DNA from 2 places in the Arthrobacter sp. NyZ413 genome. Region 2 is predicted to be linked to the other one. Evidence: predicted binding sites of a transcription regulator. Region 2 holds the regulator's gene; the other holds the start of a gene.
The links. The regulator HrcA, encoded in region 2, represses chaperone genes, less so after heat shock. The targets are predictions, from matches to a motif close to TTNGCACTCGNNNNNNNCGAGTGCNAA.
Positions count from the first base shown of each region.

Region 1: ABCW42_RS02580 (Hsp20/alpha crystallin family protein) is a predicted target of HrcA. The motif match lies at 5,634-5,660, and genes of this name have one in related genera.

Region 1 is NZ_CP155434.1:525,537-532,819, reverse strand. It holds gene ABCW42_RS02605 (molybdopterin oxidoreductase family protein) at 1-1,689, opposite strand, end outside; gene ABCW42_RS02600 (SDR family oxidoreductase) at 1,779-2,594, opposite strand; gene ABCW42_RS02595 (NAD-dependent epimerase/dehydratase family protein) at 2,609-3,652, opposite strand; gene ABCW42_RS02590 (zinc-dependent alcohol dehydrogenase) at 3,691-4,866, opposite strand; gene ABCW42_RS02585 (MerR family transcriptional regulator) at 5,285-5,623, opposite strand; gene ABCW42_RS02580 (Hsp20/alpha crystallin family protein) at 5,737-6,162, shown strand; gene ABCW42_RS02575 (J domain-containing protein) at 6,370-6,864, shown strand; gene ABCW42_RS02570 (hypothetical protein) at 6,919-7,283, shown strand, end outside.
Region 2 is NZ_CP155434.1:2,420,068-2,427,350, forward strand. It holds gene ABCW42_RS11360 (GerMN domain-containing protein) at 121-990, shown strand; gene ABCW42_RS11365 (16S rRNA (uracil(1498)-N(3))-methyltransferase) at 1,053-1,829, opposite strand; gene dnaJ (molecular chaperone DnaJ) at 1,832-2,962, opposite strand; gene hrcA (heat-inducible transcriptional repressor HrcA) at 3,022-4,035, opposite strand; gene ABCW42_RS11380 (DUF3097 domain-containing protein) at 4,237-5,097, shown strand; gene ABCW42_RS11385 (DUF4870 domain-containing protein) at 5,199-5,612, shown strand; gene hemW (radical SAM family heme chaperone HemW) at 5,675-6,904, opposite strand; gene lepA (translation elongation factor 4) at 6,968-7,283, opposite strand, start outside.

The DNA of each region.
Region 1 (7,283 bases), 1.9 Mb from region 2:
GCCACTGTAATCGCACAGTTGGCCTTTGGTGCACTCACGCCAGGCATTGAATCCGTCCTCCGGTCCTTCCCAATCGAGGAGGGGACAGCCGGACCGGGTACGGAAATCCATCCGCCGGGAGTAGTCCAGGAAGATCCGCAGATCGCTGCGGGCCAATCCGGGCGGCTCGACGGCCTGCTCGGACAAATGGACCGTGCGATTGACGTTGGTGAACGTTCCGGTCTTCTCGCCCCAAGCGGCGGCCGGGAGGACGACGTCGGCATACTGGGCCGTCTCCGTCATGTACATGTCCTGCACCACGAGGAAAAGCTCAGGTTTCGCAAGAATTTCGCGGATGCGTGGCAGTTGCGGCATCGAAACGGCGGGGTTGGTGGCCGAGATCCACAAAAACTCGATGGAGCCTTGCTCGGCGTATCGGAAGATCTGGGCCGCGTGCGTGGGTGGCGCCCAGTGCGGGATCACCAGGCTATCCACGTCCCAGAGCTCGGCCAATTGCTTGATGTGGGCGGGGTTCTCCCAATTCCGGAAGCCTGGCAGATCGCCGTCGGCCCCGGCTTCGCGCGTATTTTGCGCGGTCGGCTGACCATTCATCTGCAGGATCCCACAGCCCGGGCGGCCGATCATGCCGCGGAGCAAGTGCAGGTTGTTGACCTGGCAAGATGATGCCGTTGCTTGGGCAGACTGGTAGAAGCCCTGAAGCACGGTGGACAGCACGCGCTTAGATGTGCCGAAAATCCTTGCGGCCTCAACGACGTCCGCGGCCTCCACACCGCATTCCGCGGCGACGGCTTCAGGCGTCCACGGCTCGATCTGCTCGGCCAAATCCTCGAAGCACACCGTGTGCTCGACGATGTAGTCCTCATCGATCCATCCGTTGCGGATCACTTCCCGGAGCAAACCATGCATCAACGCGAGGTTCGTTCCCGGCCGCACTGCCAAATGGACGTCGGCGTACCGCGCGACTTCCGTGGACCGGGGGTCGACACAAACCACCAGCGGCTTGTCCGGCCCCGAAATCCGGTCCAAAACGCGCGCCCACAACACCGTCTGCGTTTCCGCCATGTTGTGGCCGTACAGGAAGATCGCGTCACAATCGTCGATGTCCTCGTAGGTTCCAGGCTGCCCGTCCGAACCGAAGGATTCCTTCAACGCCGCTGCGGACGTGGCGGTGCAGAGCCGCGTGTTTCCGTCCATGTGCGGAGTGCCTAGCCCGGCTTTGCCGAGGATGCCCAACGCGTAGTATTCCTCAAGGAACAGCTGGCCGGATGTGTAGAAGCCGTGCGTCAGCGGACCTTTGGAAGCCAACAGCTCCTTGCTCCGGGAGACGACCCGCTCCATGGCGGTGTCCCAATCGCACGGCACGAGTTTTCCATCCTCACGGATGAGGGGACTCGTCAGCCTGTCCTTGTTGGCCGCCCCCTGCCAGGAGGCGAACAGACCTTTGGGACCCAGCCGGCCGTGGTTGACCAGGTCCACAGCACGGCCCCTGATCCCCACCATCTTTCCGTCCTTGACGGCGATGTCCACTCCGCAGCCGTTGCTGCACAGGACACAAGCCGACTGAACCCACTTCTCGACGTCCCCCTCCGAAAGCCCTTCCGCCAAGACCTGATCCACTCGAACCGGCCAACGCCCCCCTTGCGCGAACGGCGTCCGGGTGCCCCAAACTTCAGCAATCCGGTCAACCACAGTTTGGCCCCTTCCATCAAAACAACGTCTTGCAACTGTCGCCCGGCAATTTAGACAGTAACCTTACTATTTCGGGTAGTAAACCCTCACTAGGGTTCCCGCCAGTCGTTGCCGGTGAGGTGCGAGCCGGCTTGAGGCCCCATCTGGAGCATCCCGCCGTCGACCACCCAGGAGGCACCGGTAACGTAGCTCGACGCCGGCGAAGCCAGGAAAGCGATCACGGCCGCGACCTCGCGCGCATCACCGGGGCGGCCCAAGGGAACACCCGGTCGGTCGATCGACGTCGGGTCCTTGTCCTCATTGCCCGTCATGGGGGTCGCAATCTCGCCGGGCGCCACGGTGTTGGCAGTGATTCCGAAATTGCCAAGCTCAAGGGCCATGGTCTTGATGAGGCCGCCGAGGGCGTGCTTGGAGGCATCGTAGGCCGACGAGCCAACGCGGGGTTGGTGCTCATGCACGCTGCTCACGGCAATGATGCGGCCACCGCGGCCGGCTCCCACCATGTGGCGGGCAGCGGCCTGCATGCACAGAAACGCTCCGTTCAAGTTCGTGTCGAGCGTCGACATCCATGTCGCATAGTCGAGGTCGAGGAATTTGGTGCCATCACCGGTCCCCGCATTGTTGACGAATACATCCACCCCGCCAAGTTCGGCGATGAGGTGCTCCATGGCGTCACCGGCGCGGGGAACGTCGGTGGTGTCGAGGTGCGCGACGATAGCCTTGCGGTCCAGGCTCCGGACCTCCTTCGCGGTACCTTCCGCGCCTGCCTGATCCGTGTGCCACGTGATCCCGACGTCCATACCGGCCCGTGCCAAGGCGACGGCCGTCGCACGGCCGATGCCCGAATCGGAACCGGTGACGATCGCCGTCGTCGGAAGAAAATCGCTTGCCGGGGAGAAATCCATACTGTTCAACCTTCCTATGCTGTCCGGCGCGGGATGAGCGGCGGAGATGCCTCCCAGCCCTCACCCGCGCCCATTCCGTCAAGCACTTTTGCCAGTGCTTCAAGCGAAGTCCATCGCGGCGTCCAGCCGAGGATTTCCCGCGCCCTGGTGGTGTCCATGATCGGCGCCCCTGCCGCCATGTCGATCCAGCCGCCGTCGGTCGCCTGCATCCGCAGGCGCCAACTCCAGTCCACGACCGCCCGCAACACCGGCAAAGGAATCGGCATGAGCCGCTTGGCGTGGAGCGCCCAGGCCAGGGTGTTCGGCTCAAGGACGGGTTCGGCTGCGATGTTGAACGCGCCTTCAGCCCGCCGTTCGACCGCCCGCCAGTAAGCGTCGGCGACGTCGGCGGAGTGGACCGCTTGGAAAACGAGTTCCTTCGGGATCGGCAGGATCGGAAGCCATGGCTTCCGGGGGACGAGCCGGGCGATGACCCCGCCCAGGAAATAGCGCCCGATCTCGCTGCCGGCCTCGGAACTGAACGTCAGGGCCGGGCGCAATCGGGTCACCGCTATTTCAGGGTTCTCCTTCGCGAACACGTCGAGCAGCCGCTCCTGGGCGGCCTTGTCAACGCTGTAATGGGATCCCTTGACGCCGTTCGCCGGCCAGTCTTCCGTCATGCGCCGATCCTTGGGCGCGGGCGAGTAGGCGCCCACGGACGACGCGCACACGACCTGCTTGACCCCCGCCGCCCGCGCAGCGGAAAGGACATGTCCGGTCCCGGAGACGTTGGTCTGGCGCAAAAGCGCGCGGTCGCGGTTCGGCTGGATGAGCCATGCGAGGTGCACCACGGCATCAGCTCCGGCGAAGGCGCGCTCCAACTGCGGCTGCTGCGACGGCTCGCCGACGTCGACGCTGTTCCACTCGACATCTGAATACGGGGCGGCACCAACATCCGGCCGCCGTCGAGCGATGCCTACCAGCTCAAGATCCGCCCCTTGCTCAGTCCGGGCGGCCTGGAGCCGTTTCAACACCGCAGTACCCACGTTCCCGGTCGCCCCGGTAATGGCAACGCGCATGGAGTCCTCCTCGGGTCGTCAAACACCAATCGTTGATTTCACGGGGCGAGGACCACCTTGACGCAGCCGTCCTCTTTCTTCTGGAACTTCTCGTACAGGCCGGGCGCGTCGTCGAGGGAGCCCCTCTGGGTGACCAGATGCATGACGCCCAGCGGATCCGCGTCGTCCTCCACCAGGGGCAGCAGCTGATCGGTCCACCGGCGTACATTGCATTGCCCCATGCGCAACTGGATTTGCTTGTCGAACATGGTCAGGAGCGGCATGGGATCCGCCTGGCCGCCGTAAACGCCGCTCAGCGATACGGTCCCACCGCGACGGACGAGTTCGACGGCGGTGCGGAGCGCGGCCAAGCGGTCGACGCCGGCCGTCTCGATGGCCGCCTGCGCCACCTTGTCCGGGAGCAAGGACACGACCTTGTGGAGGGCGGACGCCACAGGCGAGCCGTGGGCTTCCATCCCGACTGCGTCCACTACGGCGTCCGGTCCCCGGCCCAGGGTTTCATCAAGGATCCGAGCAACGACTTCATCCGTATAGTCCAGGGTTTCGACTCCGTGGGCTTCGGCCATCGCGCGCCGCTCCGGGACGGGATCCACGCCAATCACCCTGAAGCCTCGATGCAGGCCGATCCTGGAAGCGAATTGGCCTACCGGCCCCAGGCCCAGTACGGCGAGAGTGCCGCCGTCGGGCACATCCGCGTACTCAACCGCCTGCCATGCCGTCGGCAGGATGTCCGAAAGGAACAGATAGCGCTCATCAGGATGGCCCGAGGCGACCTTGATCGGCCCATAGTCGGCGAAAGGCACCCGCAAATACTCGGCTTGGGCGCCCGGAACGGATCCGTAGAGTTCGGAATAGCCGAAAAGCGCTGCGCCGGAACCCTTCTCCTTGACCTGTGTGGTTTCACATTGGGATTGCAGCCCTTGGTTGCACATGAAACAGCGGCCACAGGAGATATTGAAAGGAACCACGACGCGGTCGCCTTTGTTGAGCCGGTGCACAGAGGAACCGACTTCTTCAACGATGCCCATCGGCTCGTGGCCGATCACGTCGTCCTTGTGCATGTAAGGTCCGAGCACCTCGTAAAGGTGCAGGTCGGAACCGCAAATGGCGGAGGACGTGATCCGGACAATCACATCCGTTGGTTCCTCGATAGTCGGATCCGGAACGTCAATGACGCTCAACGAGCGCCAGCCTTGCCATGTCACTGCTTTCACAATCGCACTCCCTCATCGGAAGCCGGCTCGTCCCGCGCTGCAGGAGACCTTCCCAGCGAACCAGACTCAGGACGGAGGCACAAGGGCGGGCCATTGCGGGCCTGGTGCCGCAGACCCCAGGTGTAGGCATCCGAAGTGGTTTCGAGTTGTTGGTCGAGCCCTGCGAGGAGGATGGTGATTCCCGGCTCGAGTTCCTCCTCGCCGGCATACTCCAAAAAGCTCGGGGGCAAGACGACGCACACCGGTACCGTGGCGGCGCGGCCTTGACCCTTGGGCCCGTGCGTGGATCATCCTGGAGGCCAAGGTCTCGGTCGGCTGCATCCATACCTCAGCTCCTCAGCGGTCAGAGCAGGGCATTTAATCCCCGGGACCTCGGTTCGACCCACCCGTGTGCGCACCGGCCAAGGTCAAAGTCACATCATTTCCTGAGCGGGGACGTTGCGGTGTCCCGTGCGGCGTTCGCTGACCTGAGCTCCCCCTCGAGGCGCCGGTTGTCGGCCTCCAGGACCAGGACAATCCGGATGCCGGCCAGGTTCAGCCCCAGGTCCAGCAGCTCACCGATCCGACGCAAGGTCACGAGATCATCCTCGCTGTACTGACGGGTCCCACCCAAGGTCCTGCCCGGTTCCAGCAAACCCTTGCGCTCATAGAGCCGGAGGTTCTGCTGCCCCATGCCCACCAGCTCGGCGGCGACCGAAATCGCATACACACCCCTCCCGGGGTCCCCGGCCTGGCCCATCGGAACCTCCAATTCCACGAAAACCACTCTTGCAGTCATACATACCCGGTGCTATAAAAAATATACATCAGCCGATATAGATCGGCTGGTTTTACAAGGAAAATACTGCGATCTGCAAGGAGTGACAGACCATGCTGATGCGAACGGACCCGTTCCGCGAATTCGACCGACTGGCCCAGCAGGTACTCGGCACGACCGCCAGGCCGGCGGCAATGCCCATGGATGCCTGGCAGGAAGGCGAGGACTTCGTGGTCGCCTTCGACCTTCCCGGAGTCACCGCCGACTCGGTGGACATCGACGTCGAACGCAATGTGCTGACCGTCAAAGCCGAACGCCCGGACCCCACCGGCGAAGACACGGAACTGATCGCCTCCGAACGGCCCCGCGGCGTCTTCAGCCGCCAGCTCATCCTCGGCGACGCACTTGATACCGACGGCGTCAAAGCAAGCTACGAAGCCGGAGTCCTGACCCTGCGGATCCCCGTGGCCGAGAAAGCCAAACCGCGCCGCATCGAAATCGAAACCGCCGGGACACAGCGCCAGGAGATCAGCGCCTGACCGCGGGCGCAGCCACCCCGACCGGGAGCACCGGCACCGCAACGCCGCATCCCGTCCAAAGGGCGATAGGGTTCGCAGACACCTCACAGCCCGGGACGCTGATGAACGCGTGTGGCCCCCGAGGGTGGCTCCGGCAACGATGGTCCCCGGCTGAACTAACCGGGGACCATCCCCGTCCCCCTGCTTGAATACCCCTACGGCCGACCGATGAAAAACAACGACCCGGATCCTTACGACATCCTGCACCTCGCCCCGACCGCCACCGCACGCGAGGTCGCCCGCGCGTACCGCGCACTCATGCGCGGTGCGCACCCCGACACCCGACCGGCCCGCGAACACCACGCCGGCCCCGGCCCGACTGCCCCGACGTCGCACGAAGAACCGAAGATGCAGGACGAACTGCAGGAGCTCCGGGACATCATGACCGCCTACGCCATCCTCGGGAACCCGGAAAAACGCTCAGCCTACGACCGGGAACACCCACGGTCCACGGCCAACCCGAAGCCGCAGCGGCCGGACAGCGCCGCTGTGCCCCCGGACAGTGCCGCTGTGCGGGCGGACGGCGTGACCGGGCGGACACCAGGGGCGTTGCTTCCCGCCGCGTCGCTGCTGATCGGACCGGTCACCTGGAAGCCTCCCGGCGGACGGTCCCCGGACATGCCGGCCCGGCCAGCTCCGTTTCCCCAGGCGGCTATACCCTGATCCTGCGGATCAGGCCCTGAAAGCCGAAGACGACGCAACCACAAAGGACCCCCCATGAGCGCCTGGCGCCCCTACGACAACCAATTGATACCCGCCTTCTATGAACGCTTCGAAAAGCGGTGGGGCAAAGGAACAGCCCCGTTCCTGGACCCCGAAACCCACGAACAACCCATGCCCCGGGCCCAATGGATCAACCCGGACACCGGTGCCGCGGTCGCGGTCGTGCCCATCTGGACCGAGGACCCCCAACACCGCTCCTTCGGGGTGTTCTACCTACCCCCGGCCGGTGACATCTGGATCCTGCGCCCCGGGTACACCAACTACATCGAAACCGACCCCAGGAACACCGAGCAAACCACCCTGCGCAACGACGCCTTCAGGAAAGCCGTCGCACATGCCAAGGAATTCATCTACGGAAC
Region 2 (7,283 bases):
TTTGCGGAGACGCTATTCCCGCGCCCCGGCGCCCGACGAGCAGGAACCATCATCACAAGGCCAGCCGAATGTCCCCAGGCCCGGAGCAAGCGGAAGCGTTCCGCCGCGCTTGCGGGCTCCGTGGTGGCTGCCCTTTTGCTGACGGGGTGTGTCGCCGAGCGCAGCGGTCCAGGAACGACGACGAATCCTCCCTCCTCATCGGCCCTCCAAGCCGCTCCGGCCAGCAACGCTCCCCTTGAAACCACCCAGGCGTCGAACAAGGTTCCCGTGTACTGGATCGGCAAGAGCGACAACGATACCTACCTGTACCGTGAGTTCCGTGACAACCCGGGCAATGAAAATCCGATCACCACCGCCCTTCGGATCATGATGTCCCAGAAACCGCTTGACCACGATTTCTTCACCCCGTGGCAAAACCCGAGCGACCTCGCCACCTCCATCTCCGGAAAGAACGTGGTCACTGTTGACGTTTCGCGCGATGCGTTCAATTCAAACCTCGACGCCGACGCGGCGCAGAAAGCGGTCCAACAACTCGTCTACACTGCCACCGCCGCCGCGGCCAGCGCAGGGTTGATCGACACAAGCCAACAGATCCAGGTCACCATCCTCGTTGACGGGCACACCAACTACATGGCATTCGGCCAGGTCAAACTCGGGGATCCGATGGTCCGGGATGCCTCGGTAGTAGCTCCGGTCTGGATCATTGATCCGCAGGAGGACATCACGCTGGCCTCGGGCCCCGTGAAGTTCAACGGCCGGAGCACGGATCCCTCAAAGAAACTGCACTGGCAGATCCTGAAGGAAAACTCCAATGGCGATAAGTCGTCCTACTTGGCAGGGCAGACTTCGGCATCGAATGCTCCCGATCAAGGCGGGATTTTCAGCTTCACAGTGGGCCTTGGAACCGGCCGATATGAATTGCGGGTCTCCATGGTGGGCGCCAACAATTCCGACGTCGGCACGGACACCCGTTCGTTCAACGTCCGCTAGCCGCCGCAAACGCGGCAGGCGGGTTGCCGCCGTCGTGGTTCTTTTCCCGAAACCGGCTTCAGCTACCAGCGGCCGAGGATGTCACTCGCCAGGACGACGGCTGCCGGTCCCGCCGTCGATGAACGAAGGACGTGGTGGCCCAGCAAGGCCGTAACCGCTCCGGCGTCACTCAATTTAGTCACTTCGCGGGGCGAAATGCCGCCTTCCGGTCCAACGATGAGCAAGACCTCGCGCGCCGCCCCGGCACCGCCATCCGAAGCCCTGCCGTTCCAGTCTTCCAGGACATCGCGCAAGGGGCGCTTCGCGTCTTCGTGAAGGATGATCGCGAGGTCGGCAGCGGCAACTGCCGACGCCAGGCCGGAGCCGTCGACGGCGGCACGAACCTCGGGAATCCAGGCGCGCCTTGCCTGCTTGGCGGCCGCCGCGGCTACCGATTGCCACTTCGCGTGCGATTTCGCGGCCCGCTCCCCCTTCCAGCGGACAATCGAACGCTCGGACTGCCACGGAATCACAGCGTCAATCCCGAGTTCTGTCGCTGTTTCGACGGCAAGCTCGTCGCGATCGCCTTTCGCGAGGGCCTGCACCAAAACAAGCCGGACCGCGGGCCGCGGCTCTTCCCGCACATCGGCGGCAAGTACCGTGAGGCTGCCCTGGGCCGCCGCCGTGACGCTTCCCACGAGCCGCGTCCCGGCGCCGTCGACGATATCGACGCTTTCGCCTACTTCAAGGCGCTTGACCGTCACGGCATGCTTGGCCTCGGAGCCGTCGAGCACGAAGGAATCACCCGGCCGCAACCCGTCCAGGGTTCCCTCCGGGGTGAAAAATACGGGGTTGCTCACCGCTACAGGTTACCGAGCTTGTCCCGGAGCTTGGCGAACACACCGCCGCTCGCCACGAGCTTTCCCTCGGTGAACTGCTCCCCTCGCAACTTGGCGAGTTGGCGAAGCAGGTCCTCTTGGGCGGCGTCGATCTTCACCGGCGTTTCGACGTGCAGGTGCACCTTGAGGTCTCCCCGGCCGTAGCCGCGAAGGTGCGTGACGCCGAGCCCGCGCAAAGTAATGACTTCGCCTGCCTGTGTTCCAGCCTTGACGTCGATCTCCTGGGGACCATCGAAGGTATCCAGCTGAAGCTCAGTGCCCAAGGCCGCGGCTGTCATGGGCACGCTCAGGGTGGCGTGGAGATCGTCGCCTTCACGCATGTAAGTGGCGTCCGCGTTGACCCGGATCTCGATGTAAAGGTCGCCCGGAGGGCCGCCGGCCGGGCCTGCCTCGCCTTGCCCGGAAAGCTGGATCCGGGTGCCGGTAGCCACGCCTCCCGGAACCTTGACGGTCAAGGAGCGGCGACTGCGGATGCGGCCTTGGCCGCTGCACTCATTGCAAGGATCCTTGATGATCGTGCCGAAGCCTTCGCAGGATCCACAGGGGGCGGCGGTCATGACCTGTCCGAGGATCGAACGCACCGCGCGCTGGACCTGGCCGGATCCGCCACAGATGTCGCAGCGTTCCGGGTGGGTGCCCGGGCGGCAGCAGGATCCTTCACACGTGGGGCAAACCACCGCGGTGTCCACTTCAAGCTTCTTGTTCACACCGAAAACTGCTTCGCGGAGATCGATGCGGACACTGATCAATGCGTCCTGGCCCCGTCGCACGCGAGACGCCGGTCCGTGCATGCCCCCGCCGCCTCCGCCGAAGAACGTGTCGAAAATGTCCTGGAAGGCGAATCCCTGGCCGGCGTAGCCGCCGCCAAAGCCGTTGTCCGTGCCGTTTTCGTTGCCCGTGGCGTCGTAGACGCGGCGCTTCTGGGGATCGGAGAGGACTTCGTAGGCGTGCGTGACGGCTTTGAATTCCTCAGCGGCGCCTTCCCCCGGGTTCACGTCAGGGTGCAGCTTCCGGGCGAGCTTGCGGTAAGCCTTCTTGATCTCCTCGCCTGTCGCTTCCGGCGAGACGCCTAGAACGTCATAGTGGCTGCTCAAAGTCGTTTTCTCTTCCTTGTTGAACTGCGTTTTCATGCGAACGGGGTTTCCGTGGAAACTCAGCCGCCCAGAATCCGGGAAAGGTAGCGCGCGACGGCACGCACTGCCGCCATGGTGTTGGGGTAGTCCATCCTCGTAGGCCCAAGAATGCCGATCTTGGCGCTGCTGTCCGGACCGTAGCCCGTCGCGACCACGGAGGCCTCGGAAAGACCGTCATAAGGGTTCTCGCGGCCGATGCTGACAGTGACACCCCGCGGGTCTTCGGCCATGTCGGAGAGCAAGCGCAGCATGACCACCTGTTCCTCGAGTGCTTCGAGGACGGGGCCGATGCTCAGCGGAAAGTCCACGTTGGAGCGGGCCAGGTTCGCGGTTCCGGCCATGACCATGCGATCGTCCCGGCTCCTGTCAGCCAAGCGCTCCAAGCCGTGGGCAAGGGTGCCGGCCAATCCGCGAAGGCCAGGCGGGCACAGCGCGACAACCGACGGCAGGACCTGCGCCATGAGGTCCAGTTGTGATCCTGCGATGCTTCCGAGGAACCGGGCGCGCAACGTCATGAGGTCTTCGTCCGAGGTATCCGCGCCGGATTGGACGACGCCCTGTTCAACCTTGCCGGTATCGGCGATCAGAACCACGAGAACCTGGCGCGGTGCCAAGAGGACAAACTCGATGTGGCGTACGCGCGCGCGGCTGATGTGCGGGTACTGCACGACGGCGACCTGGTTGGTCAGCTGCGAAAGGAGCCGGACCGTCCGCTCAAGGATGTCTTCGACGTCGTCCGGTCCCGCAAGCAGGGAATGGATGGCGCGCCGCTCAGCTGCCGAAAGGGGCTTGACCTCGGAAATTCGATCGACGAACAGGCGGTAGCCCTTGTCAGTGGGTATCCGCCCGGCACTGGTGTGCGGCGCAGCGATAAGGCCTTCTTCTTCCAGGAGCGCCATGTCGTTACGGATGGTGGCGCTCGAGACGCCCAGATGATGGCGTTCCACCAACGCTTTGGAACCGACGGGCTCGCGGGAGTGGACGTAGTCCTCCACGATGGCCCGCAACACTTCAAGCTTGCGTGGCTCGCTCACTCCCCACCTCCACTCAGTGACCCGGTATTCGACAACGGGTATTCAACCATTAGCACTCAACATGCCCAAGTGCTAACAAGTCTAGTATGAGCCACCGCGTTGTTAGCATTGGTACCGCTTGCGGCGAACATGATTCCCGCGCGATCCGGCGGAAATGTTCCGGATCCCGATCGATCCCTAGCGCAAAGTGGTGTGAAGACCGTGTCGTATGACAATTGGGGCCCGCAGGACTTGGCAAAGCCAACCAAACGGCAATTACGCGAGGTTCCCGTGGAGCGGGGAATGGTCCTCGAGGATGTCCAGTCCGGGTGGGTCGGCGCCGTGACAAGGATCGAAAAGTCCGGCGGCATGCACGTTGTCGTCTTGGAGGACCGCAGGGGGAAGAACAAATCCTTCCAGCTCGGTTTCGGGTTCCTGCTGGACGGGGAACCGGTGAAGCTCTTGCCTCCGGCACCACGCGCGGCCGGCGCCGCGGCGCTGCAAGCGGGCCGCACGGCGTCGGGATCGGTTCGGGTGGCGGGCCAGCGCGCCCAGGTCGCGAAAGCGAGCCGCATCTGGGTCGAAGGAAAGCACGACGCCGAACTGGTGGAGAAAGTCTGGGGAGACGACCTCCGCGTGGAGGGAATCGTCGTCGAACCCCTCCACGGCGTAGACGACCTCAAGTCTGCGATTGCGGATTTTTCCCCCGGCCCGGGCCGGAAGCTGGGCATCCTGGTCGATCACCTCGTCCCGGACTCCAAAGAGTCCCGGATCGCCGCCGACGCAATGACGCTGCCGGGAGCCGCGGGAAATGTCCTGATCGTCGGCCATCCCTATGTGGACGTCTGGCAAGCCATCCGACCCAAGGTCCTGGGAATCGAGCAATGGCCCACCGTCGCACGCGGCACGGATTGGAAGACAGGGATCCTGAAAGCGTTCGGCTGGCCGCATGAGACGGCCGAGGATATCGGGCTTGGCTGGCAAAAGCTCCTCGGCGCCGTGAGGAGCTACGCCGACTTGGAAGCGTCCCTCCTGGGCCGGGTAGAGGAAGTCATCGACTTCCTTACCGCACCGGCTTCCTGATCGCCATATGCAGATTCTGCCGGTTTGGTCCACTGATTTCGTGCCGACCAAGTATTCTGGGACAGCAACACCGCACCAACAGATACCCGAAGGAAGAAACAGTGGCAGACAACGCTCCTGACGAACGGGACGCCTCCGCGGGCCAATCCCAGTACCACGGCGTTCCTGCCAATGCGTTGCCGTTGACGGCCACGGAGGACCGCCAATGGGCAACTCTCGCGCACTTCGGCGGAATCCTTGGCTGCGTGCCTTCGCTCTTGATCTACCTGATCTTCCGTGAGCGCGGGCCATTCACGGCACAGGAATCCAAGGAAGCGCTGAACTTCAGCCTGCCGCCAACACTTGCCGCGGTACTCGCCAACCTCCTGGTCATGCTCCCGGTGGTCGGAAACGTTTTCGCGGTCATCGCGACGGGCATTTGGGTAGCCCTGACGTGCTTTTCGGTATCCGCGGGAATCCGCGTCAACCACGGCCAGCCCCACCGCTACCGCTTCAACCTCCGCTGGATCAAGTAGCGCAAGAATGCCGGCTCGGTGGCACCAGTCCTTGGGGCGGTGCCACCTGCTTGCGGCTTGATTCAGTCCGGGAGGATACGACGCACAACCGCGTCAGCCAGCAAGCGTCCTCTGAGTGTCAGGACCAAGCGCCCTTGGAAGGCTGCCGCGGGTTCCACCAGGCCATCGGCGATCAGCCCGGCCACAGCATGGCGACCGACTTTGTCCAAGGCATCAACCGCGAGGCCGGAGCCGAGCCGCGCCTCCAGCATGATGCGCTCCACTTCCCGCGTTCCGGCGTCGAGCGTTTCGCGTCCGGCCGCGGGTGACACGCCTTCCCCTAGCCGATTGGCGTAGGCGGCGGGGTGTTTGACATTCCACCAGCGGACGCCGCCGACGTGCGAATGGGCGCCGGGGCCGATGCCCCACCAGTCGTCTCCACGCCAATACGCAAGGTTGTGCCTGCAGGCCTGCTCGGGAGAACGCGACCAATTGCTGACCTCGTACCAATCCAGGCCGGCCTCGCTGATCAGCTGATCGGCGAGTTCATACTTGGCGGCGTGGTCGTCGTCGTCGATCTGCGGAACTTCTCCGCGCCGGATCTGGGCTGCCAACTTGGTTCCGTCTTCGACGATGAGCGCATAGGCGCTGATGTGGTCCGGCTCATAGGACAGGGCCGTTTCCAAGGACGTCCGCCAGTCCGCCATGGACTCGCCTGGAGTTCCGTAGATGAGGTCGAGGCTCACTGCAAGGCCCGCGTCGCGCGCCCATTGGACTACCAGCGGAACCCGGCTTGGTGTGTGCGTGCGGTCCAGGACTTTGAGCACGTGCGGCACGGCCGACTGCATCCCGAAGGACACCCTGGTGAAGCCGGCGTCCGCGAGCAGCTGGAGCGATTCGGGGGTCACCGAGTCGGGGTTGGCTTCGGTGGTGACTTCGGCTCCCGGCTCGAGGCCCCACCGCCCGACGGCGGCACTGAGGATCCGTGCGAGGTCTTCAGCAGGCAGGAGCGTGGGAGTGCCGCCGCCGAAGAACACGGTGCTTAAGGGCCGTTGCGGCAGACCCGAAGCGTTCAGCGCGCGGGACGCGAATTCCAATTCCGAGACTGCCGTCGCCGCATACGCCGCTTGGGATGCCCCGCCGCCGAGCTCTGTGGCCGTGTAGGTGTTGAAGTCGCAGTAGCCGCAGCGCACCGCGCAGAACGGGATGTGCACATAGAGCCCGAACTTGCGCGACCCGACGCCGTCGAGCACCTGCGGCGGCAGCAGGCCGTCCGCAGGTGCCGGATCGCCGAGCGGCAAAACGCTAGGCAAAGTGTCCTCCATGTGCCCGTTCCTCGCAGCGCGGCTGCCCGGCGGTGTGGGCGACGAACCGCATTACTTCTTGGCCTTGTCCTTCGATTCGTCCGTGGTCAGGGCTGCGATGAACGCTTCCTGGGGGACCTCGACCCGGCCCACCATCTTCATCCGCTTCTTGCCTTCCTTCTGCTTTTCCAGAAGTTTGCGCTTACGGGTGATGTCACCGCCGTAGCACTTGGCAAGGACGTCCTTGCGGATTGCCCGGATGCTTTCCCTCGCAATGATGCGCGATCCGATCGCAGCCTGGATGGGCACCTCGAACTGCTGGCGCGGAATGAGTTCGCGCAGTTTGGTTGTCATCATGACGCCGTACGCATACGCCTTATCCCGGTGG